Regions from separate parts of the Bowmanella yangjiangensis genome, predicted to be linked through region 4. Evidence: predicted binding sites of a transcription regulator. Region 4 holds the regulator's gene; each other region holds the start of a gene.
The links. The regulator FNR, encoded in region 4, switches genes on or off when oxygen is low (the NO sensors DNR and NnrR bind a similar motif). The targets are predictions, from matches to a motif close to TTGATCTAGATCAA.
Positions count from the first base shown of each region.

Region 1: ubiT (ubiquinone anaerobic biosynthesis accessory factor UbiT) is a predicted target of FNR. The motif match lies at 2,591-2,604, and genes of this name have one in related genera.
Region 2: KJY73_RS10990 (thymidine phosphorylase family protein) is a predicted target of FNR. The motif match lies at 2,011-2,024, and genes of this name have one in related genera.
Region 3: KJY73_RS11430 (Hsp20/alpha crystallin family protein) is a predicted target of FNR. The motif match lies at 2,097-2,110, and genes of this name have one in related genera.

Region 1 is NZ_JAHDJU010000001.1:1,680,798-1,685,012, forward strand. Features, by position in the region: gene nrdD (anaerobic ribonucleoside-triphosphate reductase) at 1-1,210, shown strand, start outside; gene KJY73_RS07490 (bacteriohemerythrin) at 1,215-1,628, opposite strand; gene KJY73_RS07495 (hemerythrin domain-containing protein) at 1,625-2,050, opposite strand; gene ubiT (ubiquinone anaerobic biosynthesis accessory factor UbiT) at 2,058-2,534, opposite strand; gene ubiU (ubiquinone anaerobic biosynthesis protein UbiU) at 2,770-3,765, shown strand; gene KJY73_RS07510 (U32 family peptidase) at 3,769-4,215, shown strand, end outside.
Region 2 is NZ_JAHDJU010000002.1:322,129-326,343, reverse strand. Features, by position in the region: gene ribA (GTP cyclohydrolase II) at 1-433, shown strand, start outside; gene KJY73_RS11000 (GAF domain-containing protein) at 509-1,033, shown strand; gene KJY73_RS10995 (ATP-grasp domain-containing protein) at 1,030-1,902, opposite strand; gene KJY73_RS10990 (thymidine phosphorylase family protein) at 2,105-3,616, shown strand; gene KJY73_RS10985 (ribose-phosphate diphosphokinase) at 3,613-4,215, shown strand, end outside.
Region 3 is NZ_JAHDJU010000002.1:404,025-408,239, forward strand. Features, by position in the region: gene prlC (oligopeptidase A) at 1-1,446, opposite strand, end outside; gene KJY73_RS11430 (Hsp20/alpha crystallin family protein) at 1,558-2,016, opposite strand; gene gorA (glutathione-disulfide reductase) at 2,237-3,586, shown strand; gene KJY73_RS11440 (DUF799 domain-containing protein) at 3,648-4,215, opposite strand, start outside.
Region 4 is NZ_JAHDJU010000001.1:2,003,089-2,007,303, forward strand. Features, by position in the region: gene ttcA (tRNA 2-thiocytidine(32) synthetase TtcA) at 1-438, opposite strand, end outside; gene uspE (universal stress protein UspE) at 583-1,515, opposite strand; gene fnr (fumarate/nitrate reduction transcriptional regulator Fnr) at 1,599-2,330, opposite strand; gene KJY73_RS08935 (sulfite exporter TauE/SafE family protein) at 2,414-3,088, opposite strand; gene ccoS (cbb3-type cytochrome oxidase assembly protein CcoS) at 3,081-3,257, opposite strand; gene KJY73_RS08945 (heavy metal translocating P-type ATPase) at 3,257-4,215, opposite strand, start outside.

The DNA of each region.
Region 1 (4,215 bases), 320 kb from region 4:
GGCAGCCAGGGGCTATCAGAGTGTTTTCTGGAACATATCTTTGTACGATCGCCATTATTTTGAGGCCATGTTCGGTCATTTTGTGTTTCCGGATATGACCGCACCCAGCTGGACATCGGTCAATGCCTTGCAAGGCTTTTTCCTCGATTGGTTTAATGCTGAGCGCAGTAAGGCTATTTTGACTTTTCCGGTGGTGACGGCCGCCATGCTGACGGAAAAAGGCAAGGTCAAGGATGAAACATTTGCCCGCTGCTGTGCCCGGAATATGAGTGAAGGCGGTTCATTCTTTATTTACCAGTCACAAAGTGCCGACTCGTTGGCCTCCTGCTGCCGGTTACGCAATGAAATAACCGACCATACCTTTTCTTATAGTTTGGGGGCCGGAGGGGTGGCCACAGGCTCAATCAATGTGATCACCCTGAATATGAACCGTCTTATTCAGGACGGTCGGGATTTGGCTCAGGAAGTTGAAAAGCTGCATAAATACCAAGTGGCCTATCGTCAATTAATGGAAGAGTATCATCAGGATGGCTTGCTGAGCGTCTACGATGCGGGTTTTATCAGCTTGGATAAACAGTTTTTGACTATAGGTATCAACGGCATGGTGGAAGCCGCCGAGTTTTTAGGTATAGAGGCTGGTATAAACCCTGATTATCAGGCATTTGTCGACAGCCAGTTACGGGTGATATACGAGGCAAACCGCCAGGCTCGTGAGACCTGGGGTTATTTGTTTAATACCGAGTTTGTGCCGGCTGAGAATCTGGGCATTAAAAATGCCAAATGGGACCGAAAAGACGGCTATTTTGTGCCCCGTGATTGCTACAACAGCTATTTCTATGCGGTGGAAGACGAGCGTATCAACCATTTGGATAAGTTTGTGCTGCACGGTGAGCAGATGACCCGTTATCTGGATGGTGGCTCGGCGCTGCATCTGAATCTGGAAGAGCGCTTAACGGAGGAAAACTTCCTTAAACTTTACAATATTGCGGCCCAAACCGGTTGTAATTACTTCTGTATCAACGTGCGTATTACCATATGCAACGCTTGTGAGCATATTGATAAGCGTACCTTGCAACATTGCAGTGCGTGCGGTACCACAGATGTTGATCACGGTACCCGGGTGATAGGTTACCTAAAGCGTGTGTCGGCGTTTAGTCAGGGGCGCCGGCATGAGCATGAGCTGCGCCACTATCATCGCCAATCGGCCTGAGGGATCAGGCCAGCTGCAGCTCCCGGTCTGAATTAAGAATATGGGAGCTGTACCACTCTGCCAACGAAGCCAATTGTTCATTAACCGACAGCGCGGACATATGAATATCTGACCCCAAGCGATCGATAAATGCTTGCATGGCTTGCAAGAAATGCTTGTGGTTAAGCTGATGCAGCCTTTGTTGTTGGTCGCAGAGTTTTTGCAGATAGGGCGTCTCGGTCAGAAAATGGCGCTGCGTTTGCTCCAGCAGGTTGGTCGCCAGCGGCAATACGCTAGGATTCGGCCAATTTTGCCGGATGGCGGCGTGCAGCAGATTGATAGTATCCAGCAACTGGCGATGCTGGTAGTCGATCTCAGGGATCCCTATGGGCATATTGACCTCACACCACAACACCAGGTGTGCGCGATCTTCCATCATGGATAAAGCTCCATTAGCACACGCGTCACGGCATCGGTATTGAGCATTTTGTCGCAAGTGGGGTAGAGCTCAAATTCATCATTTTCAATATGGTCAACCAGCATCAGCTCCAAGGTGCGGTCGTCCTCCAAACTATCAATGCGCTTGTCCAGCAGGTTCTCAATCCACTCTAACTGCTGACGCAACTGCTGGTGTTCCTGTTGTGCCTTGCTGATTAACTCAGGCGCGGCAGATGCCAATGCCAGCTCGGGAAGCAAGCGCTGCTCTTCATGACGTATATGTAATTCCAGCCCGGTTTTGAACTTATCGAACAGTTGTCTGGACATCACCGGATCGTCCTTTTTCAAGCGTCGATAGGCAATAAACAACAGCTCCAGCCCTTGCAAATTGGTATTGAACAGTTGGGTGATGATTTTTGACATAAATACCTCAGCGCAAAGATTGATAAGCACTGGCGTAATGGGCCAGAGGGGTACGTACATAGACCGGCAATTGGGTCAGCTCCAGGCTGTCGAGCAGATTTTTAAGGGCCAGACCCAATTCGGTGTCGCCACTGATGGACAGCTTGCGTTGAAAAAACAGGGTATCGGGATCCACCGCTTGACTGGCCATGAGCAGCAGGCTTTCTAGATCGCCACTGAAACATACCTGTGCCGGCCCATGCCTGTGTACCTGAATCTGTTGTTGAACAACTTGAAAATACCAACGTTGGTTGATATCGGTGATATGCACTTCTACACAGGCCGAGGCCATAAAGTCCAATTCACCCTCTATCAGCAGCGGCTTTAGCACTTGCGTGAACAAGCGCTCGGTGATTGCTCGTTGCAGCGCTACGGGGGTCAGCCCGAATAGCTGTAAGCCCGGTTTTAGTAACGTCGTGCCATATTGGCGTAGTAATGCATGCATGGTGTTTTCCGTGGTTATTCTGAGCCTTAAGACTACGCCGCCTTGGGCAGTAAAAATTAATCTACATCAAAGATGTGCAGAATGACGCTGGGCAGAATGGGTACTCCCAATGGTGGATAGCATTAAAAGTGCGGGGTCGTACACTCGGCCCCGGTCAAATGGCGGTTACAACCTGGTCAGTTAGATGAAGTTTGCGAGCACAAAGGCTGCAAGCTCTGGCCATTTTGGAGTATTTATGGAATTGCTTTGTCCCGCCGGCAGCATGCCGGCCCTGAAACGTGCCGTCGAGCAAGGGGCGGATGCGGTATATCTGGGTTTAAAGGATGATACCAATGCCAGGCATTTTGCCGGGTTAAACTTCACCGATGATAAGGTCGGACAGGCCGCCGATTTTTTGCATCATCATCAGCGTAAGCTGCATATTGCTATCAACACCTTTGCGCATCCGGATGGCTGGGAAAGATGGCGTTATGCTGTAGATATGGCAGTGAAAAATGGCGCAGATGTACTTATCGTCGCCGATCTTGCGGTCTTATCTTACATCAGCCAACAGTATCCTGATGTGGAGTTGCATTTATCTGTGCAAGCGTCAGCCACCAACACCGCGGCCATTACTTTCTATCAGCAACAATTTAATGTGCGCCGGGTGGTATTGCCAAGGGTGCTGTCTATTCATCAGGTTAAACAGTTGGCGCGTCAATGCTCGGTTGAACTGGAGGTGTTTGCCTTTGGCAGCTTGTGCATTATGGCCGAGGGGCGCTGTTATCTGTCGTCCTATATGACGGGAGAATCGCCTAACACCGCCGGGGCCTGCTCGCCCGCGGCCCATGTGCGTTGGCAGGAAACCTCGCAAGGGTTGGAGTCGCGCCTAAACGGGGTGCTGATTGACCGCTACGGCAAGCAGGAAAAAGCCGGTTACCCCACGCTATGTAAAGGACGTTTTGACGTGGATGGCCAGACCTATCATGCCCTGGAAGAGCCCACTAGTCTTAACACCCTCGACTTGTTGCCCGAGCTGGTTAATTGCGGGATCAAGGCGGTTAAAATTGAAGGCCGTCAGCGCAGCCCGGCTTATGTGCAGCAGGTAACGTCTGTATGGCGACAAGCCATTGACCGCTGTCTGCTTGACCCACAGCAATATCAGGTGTCCGCAGCCTGGCAGCAGCAATTGCAGGGACTGTCCGAAGGCAGTCAGACGTCACTCGGCGCTTATCACAGAAAATGGCAGTAAATTATGCAATACGCACTGGGACCTATTCTTTATTTCTGGCCTAAGGCCGATGTGGAAGCCTTTTATCAGGCGGCGCTTAGCAGTAGTGCCGATATTCTCTATCTGGGTGAAACCGTTTGCTCCAAACGTCGGGAGCTGCGCACCCGCGACTGGCTGGCATTGGCAAAAACCTTGGCCGGTAGCGGTAAACAAGTGGTGCTGTCTACCATGGCGCTGCTGGAAGCCCCCTCAGAGGTAACCACCCTGAAAAGCTATTGTGACAATGGCGAGATTCTTATTGAGGCCAATGACATGGGGGCTATTCAATTCCTTCGTGAAAACAACAAAGCTTTTGTGGCAGGTCCTGCCATCAACTGTTACAACCATTATGGACTGAAAACCTTGCTGGATATGGGCATGCAGCGCTGGGTGATGCCGGTTGAGCTGTCCCGGGATTGGCTGGTGAATATG
Region 2 (4,215 bases), on a different contig from region 4:
TGATGCACTATTCAGTACCCGTTGCGACTGTGGTTTCCAGTTGGAAAAAGCCCTGCAGAATATTGTTGAACATGGCAAAGGGGTGATCCTGTATTTACGTCAGGAAGGTCGGGGTATTGGCCTGTTGAATAAGATCCGGGCTTATCATCTGCAAGATAATGGCATGGATACTGTGGAAGCCAACGAACACCTGGGTTTTGACGCTGACCTGCGCGATTACCGCATTTGTCGTTTTATGCTGGATCACCTGAATATCCGCAAGGTTCAGTTGATGACCAACAACCCGCGTAAGATAAAGGCGCTGACAGACTTAGGCATTGAGGTGGTCAGCCGCACGCCTATCGATCATGGCATCACGGATGACAACAAAGGTTACATCCGGACCAAAACGCAAAAGCTTGGTCATGAGTTTGACCCGCACTTACTGAAGTAATCATTTCCAGCCTGTTCAGCGAGCATTTTTGCGTTATGCTTTAAAGTAACAGGCTGCTAAATCACGGTGATTGTTATGTTGGCACTGTCAACAGAGTCCATGTCAGCACTGACCAAAGAACAGTTGCTCACCATTATTGAAGCCCAGACAGACATCATTGGCAGCAAAGCCTCCCTGTCTGAGGTTATGCAGAAAATGGCTACCCTAGCTGAGCAACTCACTTTCGCCTCCGGTGCAGTGGTAGAAATTCTGGATGGTGAGGAAATGGTCTATCGGGCGGCCACCGGCAAAGCCAAAGACCGCCTCGGTATGCGCCTGCATAAAGACAAAAGCCTGTCTGGTTTATGTATCAAAGAAAACCGGCTGCTGAACTGCCAGGATGCGATGAATGATCCCAGAGTAGACAAGGAGGCCTGTCAGAAAGTGGGCCTCAATTCCATGTTGGTGGTACCGCTGAACCACCAGCAGGATGTTGTCGGCGTGATCAAAGTATTCTCAACCACCACAGATGCCTTTGACGATGTGGACGGGCAGATCCTGATGTTGGCAGCGCAAATCATCAGTGCTGCCATTCATGCTTCAATCAAACCGCAGCATTAAGTACCCAGACCAAATTTGCGCACAAAAGCTTGGGTAAAGCGGTTTGGTGATGCCGCATCCATATTGAAATACAGCGACGGCTCAATCAATTCCAGCTCCATCACGGCAAAACCCTGTGGTGTGCGAATAAAGTCGAGACGGGCATACAGAGGCTCATCCGGCAAGGCCGCCATGGTGCGTTTGGCCAGGGTGAGAAGCGCTGGCTCAGGTTCAACCGCTTGTAAACGCCCACCGTGTTCCTCCTGCACTCTGAAATCGCCACTGGCCGGGCGCTTAAGTATGCAATGACTGTAGTCCTGAGCAAAAAAGAACAGTGAATACTCACCTTCGCTCAATACACTTTGTATAAAAGGCTGCAACATATGTGGGCGCTGTTTGAATCTGGCTGCCAGTAGCTCAGCCATATCTTCCAGCCCTTTCGCATCCAGTCGGTAGGTATCATCGGCATTGGCGCTCACCAGCGGCTTGATTATCAGCTCATGACATCCAAACTGCGCAAAAGCCGCCAAGCAGTTATCCCGATTGAAATCCGTCTGCCATAGGGTCGGCACAATAGGCAAACCACTGGCCTGCACATCCCGCAAATAGCCCTTATTGATATTCCAACTAACCAGCGGCAACGAATTGGCAAGCAGGGCACCGGATTGTTCAATGCGTTTAAGACAAGCTAAAAAAGCCTCGGGGGCTTGCTGGTAGTCCCAGGGGCTGCGGATCACCACCACATTAAAACGGCTCCAATCTACACTTGGATCTCGCCAGGAGACCGTTTCAACCTGCCAGCCTTTGGCCGCCAAGGGGGCAACCAGCAGTTCATCATAAACAAAATAGCCATCCAGGTTGTCCATACTTAAAAAGGCGCAGGTTTTCATAGGGCTTTACTGATTAAAGTGACAGCGGCACTATAGCCGCCAATCAGGTCACAGAACAAGACGCCTGTCCTCCACCGACAGGCATTGAAAAGGATGCTGTGATTCCCCTTGATTGGGATCAACCAGCTTCTATGCTGACTGTAATACCCTGCAGGCAGGGCTAAGCTCAGACGTGCCCCTGTGGCAGTGATAGGGAAACATAATGGAAACGGTACATACCCTCAATGCGGTAAAAATGGGCATAGACACCCACCAGGAACCTGTGGTGTATATGCGGGAAGACTGCCACGTGTGTAAGGCTGAAGGCTTTACCGCCAGCAGCCGGGTGTTAGTCACCCACGGCAGTTATATGATGGTGGCGACTCTTAACGTAGTGGAACAGCAGGTTCTTGAGCCCGGTACTGTGGGTTTGTCTAATATCGCCGTGCAACGTTTACGCGCCAAAGACGGTGACAAGCTGTGTATTGGCCATGCGCCACTGTTGCAATCCATGAGCGCGGTGCGCAAGAAAGTCTTTGGACATGCCCTTAGCGATGAAGAAATGCAGGAAATCGTCGAGGATATCGCCGCCCACAGATACAGCGACATCGAGATAGCCAGTTTTCTCAGTGTCTGCGCCGGCAGTCGCTTAAACCTCGATGAAATCGTTAGCCTGACCCAGGCCATGGTCAGATGTGGCAAGCGCTTAAGCTGGCCCGGTGAATCACAAGTCTTCGACAAACACTGCATTGGCGGCATTCCCGGCAATCGCACCACTCCTATTGTGGTGTCCATCGCCAGTGCTGCGGGTCTGACTGTTCCCAAAACCTCATCCAGAGCCATCACCTCGCCGGCTGGCACGGCGGATACCATGGAAGTGTTAACCAAGGTTGATCTGCAACTGGCTGATATACAGCGCGTAGTCGCCCAAACTGGCGCCTGTCTGGCCTGGGGCGGTGCGGTCAATCTCAGCCCGGCGGATGACTTACTGATCCGTATTGAACGGGCGCTGGATTTGGACGGCGAGGGGCAGTTGATTGCCTCAGTACTGTCAAAAAAAATCGCTGCCGGCTCCACCCATGTGGTGATCGATATACCAGTCGGCGATACCGCCAAGGTACGTACCCGCCAGCAGGCAGACCGCCTGTCAGCCCTGTTCACCCAAGTTGGGGAAGCCTGCGGTATTTATGTGCGCTGCGTGATCACCGACGGTAGTCGGCCAATTGGCCGTGGCATCGGCCCGGTAGAAGAGGCTCGTGACTTACTGGCAGTTTTACAATGTGAGACTGATGCGCCGCGCGATTTGCGCCATCGCTCGTTGTTACTGGCCTCCCATATGCTGGATTTAGCGCAAAACTGCGGGCCGGAAGCAGCTTTGCTGCAAGCCACTGATGTTCTCGAATCCGGCCGTGCCTGGGCGCAGTTTAAGCTGATTGTGGAAGCGCAAGGTGGCCTGTTTTCATTGCCTGAAGCACCTTATCAACATCTGCAAATCAGCCAGCAAACCGGTGTATTGACCCGCATTGATAATCGCCGTCTGGCGCGGCTGGCCAAACTCGCGGGCGCGCCGTTCGACAAAGCCGCGGGGCTGCGTTTGCATGCCGAGGTTGGCGACCGCCTGACATTGCATCAACCGCTGTTTACCCTATATTCTGACAGCCTTGGCGAACAGGAATACGCCATGGAGTATTATCACAATAATCAGGATATGTTCTGTATTGAGGAACCCGTATGAGTTTGAGCCGCCCATTGGTGTTATTCAGTCCCGCGCCACATCCCTTGCAACTTCCACTGTGCAAACAATTGGGTGCGGAGCAGGGCAAACTGGAAAGTAGATTGTTCCCCGACGGCGAGTCTTATCTGCGTATTCTCAGCGAGGTAAAAGGCAAAGATGTCCTGGTACTGGTCGACCTGGTTCACCCCAATGATAAATACCTGCCGCTGATATTCCTGCTCGATACCCTAAAAGAATTTGGCGCCGCCTCAGTAGGCTTACTCGCCCCTTATTTGAGCTATATGCGCCAGGACATTCGCTTCCATGACGGTGAAGCGATTACCTCCAAGATCTTTGCTGCCGCCCTGTCAAAACATATGGACTACCTGGTCACGGTCGACCCGCACTTGCACCGCTATCACAGCCTGGATCAAATCTATACCGTGCCCAGTGAAGTGGTACAAGGCGCGCCAGCTTTGGCTAACTGGCTGAAAGGCAGGGACAATTTGTTGCTGGTAGGCCCGGATGCGGAAAGCGAGCAGTGGGTAGCTGGTATCGCCGAACGTTGCGGACACCCCTTTGTCATTGGTGAAAAACAGCGCCATGGGGACCGTGATGTG
Region 3 (4,215 bases), on a different contig from region 4:
GGCAACGCCACTGGCTGCCACTTTGGTCAGCATATGGTGAATACCATGGCCGAACTCATGGAATAGGGTAACTACTTCATCATGGGTAAATAACGCTGGTTTATCCCCCACCGGACCATTGAAGTTGCAAGTCAGGTAAGCCACCGGGTTTTGCACTTCGCCGCCGTCCAGCAAGCGTCTGTCTAAACAGACATCCATCCAGGCACCGCCACGCTTGTGCGCCCGCGCATACAGATCCAGATAGAAACTGCCGCGCAGTTCGTTGTTCTTGTCGAAGATATCAAAGAAGCGCACGTCTTTATGCCAGACGTCCACCCCATCGCGCTGGGCAATATGCAGACCGTACAAACGTTTGACCACTTCAAATAAGCCGCTGACCACTTTGTGCTCTGGGAAATAAGGGCGCAATTGTTCATCGGATATGGCGTATCTGTCTTCTTTGAGCTTTTCGCTGTAATAGGCCAGATCCCAGGCTTCCAGATGGTTGATACCATAGGCTTCCTGAGCGAACTCGCGTAATTCGGCCAGGTCAGCCTGTGCCTGGGGCTTAGAACGTCTGGCCAGGTCGTCTAAAAAGCCGATAACCTGCTCGGTGGACTCGGCCATTTTTGTGGCAAGTGAGCGCTGGGCATAGGTATCAAAACCCAGCAACTGTGCGAGTTCCTGACGCAGGGTCAGGGTTTCTTCCATAATGGCGCTGTTGTCCCATTTACCAGCATTGGGGCCCTGGTCGGAAGCGCGGGTGCTGTAGGCCAAATACATTTCTTCGCGCAGTTCGCGGTTATCAGCATACATCATCACAGGCAAGTAGCTGGGAATATCCAGGGTAAATAACCAGCCCTGCAAATCTTTTTGTTTGGCAGCCTGCGCCGCCGCTTCCAAGGCAGATTCAGGTAAGCCGGCGAGCTCGTCCTGGTTTAGAATATGTTTGGTCCAACCCAGCGTGGCATCCATCAGGTTATTGCTGAATTTGCTGGATAAATCAGACAAACGGCTTTGAATTTCGGCAAAACGTTGTTGTTTGTCCTTGGGCAACGCGATACCTGATAACTCGAAGTCGCGCAGCGCGTTATCAATCACTTTGCGTTGGGCATCCGTTAGCTGTGGATACTCCTCGCCCTCACGAATGGCTTTATAAGCGCGGTATAGGCCTTCATGCTGACCTACCCAGGTGCCGTAATCAGACAAAAGTGGCAAACAGGCGTCATGAGCTTCGCGCAGTTCATCATTGCTTACCACCGAATTCATATGGGACACCGGTGACCAGTAACGGCTCAGCTTATCGTCCGCCTCATCCAGCGGCGCGACCAAGTTGTCCCAAGTAAAATGAGGCTGGGTAACTAAGCGTTCGATCTCGGCCTTACAATGGGCAATGGCTTGTTCGACCCGTGGCTGAATTTCGCTGGGTTTGATGGCTGAAAATACCGGTAGAAGCGTGTCGCTCATGGAAGGATCCTGTTTGCATTGAATATTGACAAGATAAGGTTGGCTGACCAGAACTCAAGCCCCCAGATAAAAAAACAGGCGCGAGGAGCGCCTGCTTTTCGCTTTTCACATTTACTTAATGTCGATGCGCTTGCTGTTAATTTGTTCACCTGCCGGTTTTGGTAACAACACGGTCAGCACGCCTTTGTCATAGCTGGCTTTCACCTCACTGCTGTCACTCAGGGTAAACGGCAATGGAATGACTCTTCGGAAGGAACCGTAAGCTCGCTCCATCAAGTGATAGCCTTTGTCATCCTTATCTTCTTTTTTGAACTGCTTTTCACCTTGAATCAGGAGTTGGTCACCATGTAATTCAAGCTGAATGTCTTCCCGATTCATATCAGGTAAATCAACTTTGACTTCCAGCGCTTCTTTGGTCTCAGCAATATCGACGGCAGGCCTTAGCCACTTAGCATCAGAGGCTTGTGGCCAGTCCTTAAAAAAGTCGTCAAATACATTATCTAAACGGCTGCGCAGAGAGGTCACTGTCTCAGGTTTCTGGTGGCCGAACAGACTTGGGAAAAAGCTCATATACACCTCCAGTTTGTTTGTGATTGCAGATAAAAAATAGGGTCACCAGAGGGGTTCATCAAGCTAAAGATGCATGATTTTTGCGCAAGATCAAATTGCTCGCTTATCACTCAATCCTAGCCTGCTTTGCAAGCAAATACCGGTTTAACCTGTCTATTCATTTCTGACAATTGAATGGCAATTTGGCAGAATTGCTGAATCTGGGATAAGAGCAAAGCATATGCAAGAATTCGACTATATCTGTATAGGCGGTGGCAGCGGTGGTATCGCCTCGGCCAACCGCGCGGCCAGTCATGGCGCTAAGGTGGCGCTAATTGAAGCCAATAAAATAGGTGGTACCTGCGTGAACGTAGGTTGTGTACCTAAAAAAGCCATGTGGTTTGGTGCCCAAGTCGCCGAGGCTATTAAGCTCTATGCGCCAGATTATGGTTTTGATCTGACCTTGAATGAGTTCAATTGGAAGACGTTGGTAGATAGCCGTGAGGCTTACATTGAACGTATCCATGGTTCTTATGACAGGGTGCTGGGTAATAACGGCATCACCCGTATTGAAGGCTTTGGCCGTTTTGTGGATGCCAATACTGTTGAGGTGAACGGTGAGCACTACCGCGGCAAACATATCCTGATTGCCACAGGCGGCAGGCCAAGTTGGCCGGATGTACCAGGTGCTCAATACGGTATCGACTCAAACGGTTTTTTTGCTTTACAGCAACAACCCAAACGAGCTTTGGTGGTTGGTGCCGGTTATATCGCCGTTGAGTTAGCCGGCGTATTACATGGCTTAGGTACCCAGACGCACTTGGCGGTGCGCAAAGAAAAGCCGCTGCGTGGTTTTGACCCTATGCTAAGCGACACACTGGTTGAGTTGATGGCTGAGCATGGCCCGACTTTGCATACACACAGCGAAATACAGCGGGTGGACAAGCGTGGTGATGGCGCTTTAGACGTAACATTTAGAAATGGTCAGAGTCTGCAGGTAGACTGTTTGATTTGGGCCATTGGCAGAGAGCCTGCAACAGATAAGTTGAACTTGGACAAGGCCGGTGTAGAGGTTAACCAGCAGGGCTATATCCAGGTGGATAAGTTCCAAAACACCAGCACTGCGGGTATTTATGCGGTAGGTGATAATACCGGTCGTATCGAGCTTACTCCTGTTGCGGTTAAGGCCGGGCGTTTGTTGTCTGAGCGCTTGTTCAATGGCCAGACACAGGCCCATATGGATTACGATCTGGTGCCTACCGTGGTATTCAGCCATCCCACTATCGGTACTATTGGTTTAACCGAGCCTGAGGCCGAAGCGCAATTTGGCCGTGACAATATCAAGGTTTACACCTCCGGTTTTGGGGCTATGTATACCGCCGTTACCCGCCACCGGCAGGTCACCCGTATGAAACTGATTTGTGCGGGCCCAGAGGAGAAAGTAGTGGGCTTGCATGGTATCGGTCTGGGCATGGATGAAATTCTGCAGGGTTTTGCGGTGGCCATCAAAATGGGCGCCACCAAGGCCGATTTTGACGCCTGTGTGGCTATTCACCCTACCAGTGCGGAAGAGTTTGTCACCATGCGCTAAGCATACAAAGCCGATTTAACCTGGGCGGAGAAGCGCTCCGTCCAGGTTTAGCGATGCCCTATCATTGCTTGCGCTGGCTTACCACGGGCTGACCGTATTTGGGAGAACGTGGGCCATATAGCAAGCCATTGTAGCTCTCGGATGACAGCATTCGGTTCGCCGCGATACCTGCAATTTCAAAGCCTTTATCTGTTAGGGTTTCCACTATCTGGTTTACCGCCGCCTCAATTAGCATGCCGGCCAAACTTTGATCGTCGCTGCTGCGCTGCTCGGCACTGGAGGCCCTGGCCGAGCCAGTCCATAACCTCTCTCCGGTTGATAAGTCCACCAATATCGCCGACGCGCTGACAACGGTATCACTGGACAGCACCACGTAAGAGGTGCCGTACTCTTCTATGGTGACGTAAAGAGCAGTATCAGCACCAAAAACACTTTTTAGTGTTGCATAGTCAACTGCATGAATATCCTGGGCTACGGTCAGTCCGTTTTCTTTAAAGGTGTTGTACACCAGAGCCACAGGGAACACGTAGTATCCTGATTCGGCAATAGGCGCGGCAATCTGTGCCAGCAGGCCATAAGGTGCCATGACTTCCGGGCTGTTGTTAATGGGTGGCAGCACCAAAATGGAG
Region 4 (4,215 bases):
CGCAATTTTAGTTGCCCCCAACTCGGTCGCCGTACGATAAAGAATACCGCGACGTAACCTAGAACACAGTGAGCAGGTAGTTTTACCTTCTGGGATCTTCTCTTTCACTATGCTGTAGGTATCTTCATTGACTATCTTGTAGTCAACGCCTTGGCTGTCCAGATACTCAGGCAATACATGCGCAGGAAAGCCTGGCTGCTTCTGATCCAGGTTTACTGCTACCAGATCAAAATGAATGGGCGCCACTTTTTGTAAGTAACGCAAAATATCCAACATTGCATAGCTATCTTTACCGCCAGACAGGCACACCATCACTTTGTCGCCATCTTCAATCATATTGAAATCGTCAATGGCTTTTCCGGCACAGCGCCGCAAGCGTTTTTGGAGTTTGTTGAAGCTGTATTTTTGCTTTGCGCTCAGTTCGTCTAATCGGGTCATAGGCCACCTCTGCAATGAGGGCGGGATTATACCTAGCTTGACCACAAGTTACATATTTTCTGTGTCTGGAGGAGGGAATAGCTTAGCGGTGGGTCTGAATAATCAGGGTAAAAAAAGCCGCCAAACTGGCGGCCCTTACTATCTTCATTTTTGTAACGGACTGATAAAACCGTCAGGTTTAACCGCCAATACATCACAATCGAGCATATCGATAACATGCTCAGCGGTATTGCCTATCAACGCTGCAGATATACCATGACGACCAACAGTGCCAATAACCACTAATTCTGCATCTACGTCAGCAGCAACTGTGGGTATCACATCCTCAGGCAAGCCTTCTTTTACGAAGCAGTGCTGGGGCGCAATACCATGATTGCTGGCGAAGGTCTTCATCGCCTCGGTGTGATGATTGCGCACCGATTCATTAAAACTGCCCGGATCAAACTCTGGTATTTCGATGGCAATATTCACTGGCGTACCGGGGTAGGAATTAACCAGGTTGACCTGGCCATTGAGTGTGCGGGCAAAAGCCAATGCGGTATGGGTCACTTTCTGGTTCAGCGAACTATGCTCTTCATCTGCTGTACCCACATTAACCGCCGCAATAATCTGACCTTGCTCAGGCCAGGCATGTTCTTTCACCAAAAGCACAGGTACGGGTGCTTTGCGCATCAAATGCCAGTCGGTTGGGGTGAATATGACCGATTTAAGACCACCATGCTCATGAGTGCCTTTAACTATCAGGTCATAGCCATGCTCAATGGTCTCATAAATAATGCTTTCGAAAGGTCTGTTGTGCCACACCACCTTGGCATCTAACGCCAGAGCGGCATTATTGACTTGTTTACTGAGTAATTCGGTCAGCCATTCGGTTCTGTCGTCCACCACGGCCTGGCGCATGGTTTCACGCTCGTCAACCGATAACATTGTGGTCATTTCGTACGAGAAATCGTAAATAGACAAAAAGGCCGTAATGCTGGCCCCAGTTTTCTCCGCAATTAGCAGAGCTCGCTTTAGGGCTTTTTGCTGCTCGGTGGTTGGGTCAATCACTACCAACAATTTTTTGTAGTTCATCATTGCCTCTTCGCATTTACTCCGACTAGCTTAAGTCTAGTTTAGCTAACCTTATTACCCTTTGTGCCAGATCAAAGCCAGTCTATCTAACTGTTAACCGACAACTGTGCATTTTCCTGGTGTTCTCTTAACTGCTTAGGGTCAACCAAGGTAATGAATTTTCCATCCACCTGAATTAAGCCTTGTTTCTGGAACTTGGTTAGCAGGCGGCTGATGGTTTCTACGGTTAGCCCCAGATAATTGCCAATTTCAGCGCGGGTCATGCTCAGTCTAAACTGACTACCGGAGAAACCACGATCATGGTATCGCTCCCCCAAATGCGCGAGGAAATGTGCCAACCGCTGATTAGCAGTGCGCTTATTCAGCAACATAAACATATCCTGATCCGCCTGAATTTCGTGGCTCATCAGACGCATCACTTGCTGACGCAAGCGCGGCAGATCCCCTGACAATACTTCCATAGTTTGGAAGGGGATTTCACAGACCATAGAAGTTTCTAACGCTTGGGCAAAACTCTTGTGCACTTGGTGATGAATTGCATCAAAACCGATAATGTCACCAGGCAGGTGAAAGGCTGTTATTTGTTCTTCACCGTCAGGCGCCAAAACAAAGCTTTTAAATGATCCGGAACGCACAGCATACAAGCTATTCAGCTTGTCCCCTGATTGAAACAAACGCTCGTTCTTCTGAAAGGGGCGTTTACGCTGAATAATGTTGTCCAATTTATCCAGTTCGTTGTCGTTCAGGGTAAAGGGCAGACAGAGCTGACTAATACTGCAATTTTGACAACTAATAGTACATTCGCGGTGTTGATTCATAGTAGACACGGCTTAACATGCAAACAGGCTGCTAGCTTAGCATTTTTTGCACTTGGTTAAAGCGAATTCGAATTTACGGCGGGTTAGCCTATAGCTTTGATAATCAATGGCGATAGGAGCAACCAAGCCGCAAATGCCGCGAGAACAATGGAAATTACCAGCCGGCTACGCGGATGATTCAAAAGTGGTCTTATGTGTTGACTGAAGCGCCCAAGTGTTAAAAGAGCAGGTAATGTTCCAAGCCCAAAGGTGAACATGGTCAGGGCGCCGGTTAAAGAGGAGCCACTGGCCATGCTCCAGGTGAGAGTAGAGTATACCAAGCCACAGGGTAGCCAGCCCCAAATCATACCGTAGGGGATAGCAGCGACAGGGTGTTTAAATGGAATAAAGCGCTTAGATAAAGGCGCCAATGGTTTCCATAATCGGGCACCTTGTTTTTCCAACCATGACAAACCACGCCACCAATTCCCAATATACAAAGCCATGGCCAACAAAAAAAGCGCACTGAGAGTTGTCAGTAAATGAATGCCCCCTGCGACTTGATGGGAAAAAAGCATCCCGAGTCCACCAGTGATGGCCCCTGCGCAGGTATAACTAAATAAACGGCCGAAGTGATAGCCAAGTTCGTAGGGAAGCGGGCGTTTTTTAGGCGGAATGGAAAAGCTTAACGCCCCAACAATTCCACCGCACATGGCGACACAATGAACGCTACCAGCCAATCCCAACAATAAGGCTGACAGTAGATTTAGTTCAGTCACGCGACTGATTTGCCTTATTTTTCTGTTCTTTGTCGTCGTCGAACAAAATATTGTGTCCCTGACGTTCCAGATCTTCAAACTGACCGGCTTTTACTGCCCAAAAGAAAATCAGGATAGCCACAGTCACAATCACAATGGCCAGAGGAATTAGGATATACAGAATGCCCATTATGACTCCGCTTTGAGTAGTCGCACCGAATTGGCCACTACGATAATTGAGCTAAGCGACATGCCTATCACGCCCAACCAGGGGGTCAGATAGCCAGATACCGCAAGAGGCAGCACCAATACATTGTATCCTAAGGCCCACCCCATGTTTTGCATAATCTTCTGCTTGGTGCGCTGAGCCATTTTGAACAATTCTGGCAGCAACGTCAGGGTCGGGTTGATCAATATAATATCGGCGGCATTTTTTGCTAAGTCTGTCGCTCCACCAACGGCAACTGATACCTGGGCGGCTGCCAAGACCGGTGTGTCATTGATGCCATCTCCGACCATTAACACTTGGTGCCCCTGTTCTTGCAGGGTTTTCACCGTTTTTAGTTTCTGTTCCGGTCGACACTGACTGTACATCTTGGTTATCTGCAGCTGTGCGGCAATCTTTTCAACATTGTGCTGACTGTCACCACTAATAATACAGCGCTCATATCCTTTCAGGTCACTAAGCATGTTCAGGGCATCACTTCGTACTTGGTCAGTTAGCACGAATCCCGCTAATACTTGCTGCTTGTCAGCCAATAACACATTGCATTCCTGTAAGGCTGTAGGAATCTCATGTTTAATCAGGTGCGAACTGCCTAACTGATAATGTACGCCGTTGACGTCTCCGCAGAGCCCTAATCCGGCGATAATCTCGACCTGAGTGGCAGGCTCTACCTGATAAGCATTGAAAGCTTTAGCTAACGGATGCTCTGAATGCTTTTCTAGTGCCGCGGCAATCTCAAGAACTTGATGTTCAGGCAAGGTCGACAGATTCACCACTTGCTGAATGCTGAATTTTCCTTCGGTCAGTGTGCCCGTTTTATCAAAAGCCAGCATATTGATCCCAGTGAGAGACTCAAGCAAATCGGCCCGCTTGAGCAAGATACCTTGCCGGTTAAGTCTTGCCATCGCGCAGGTTAAAGCAG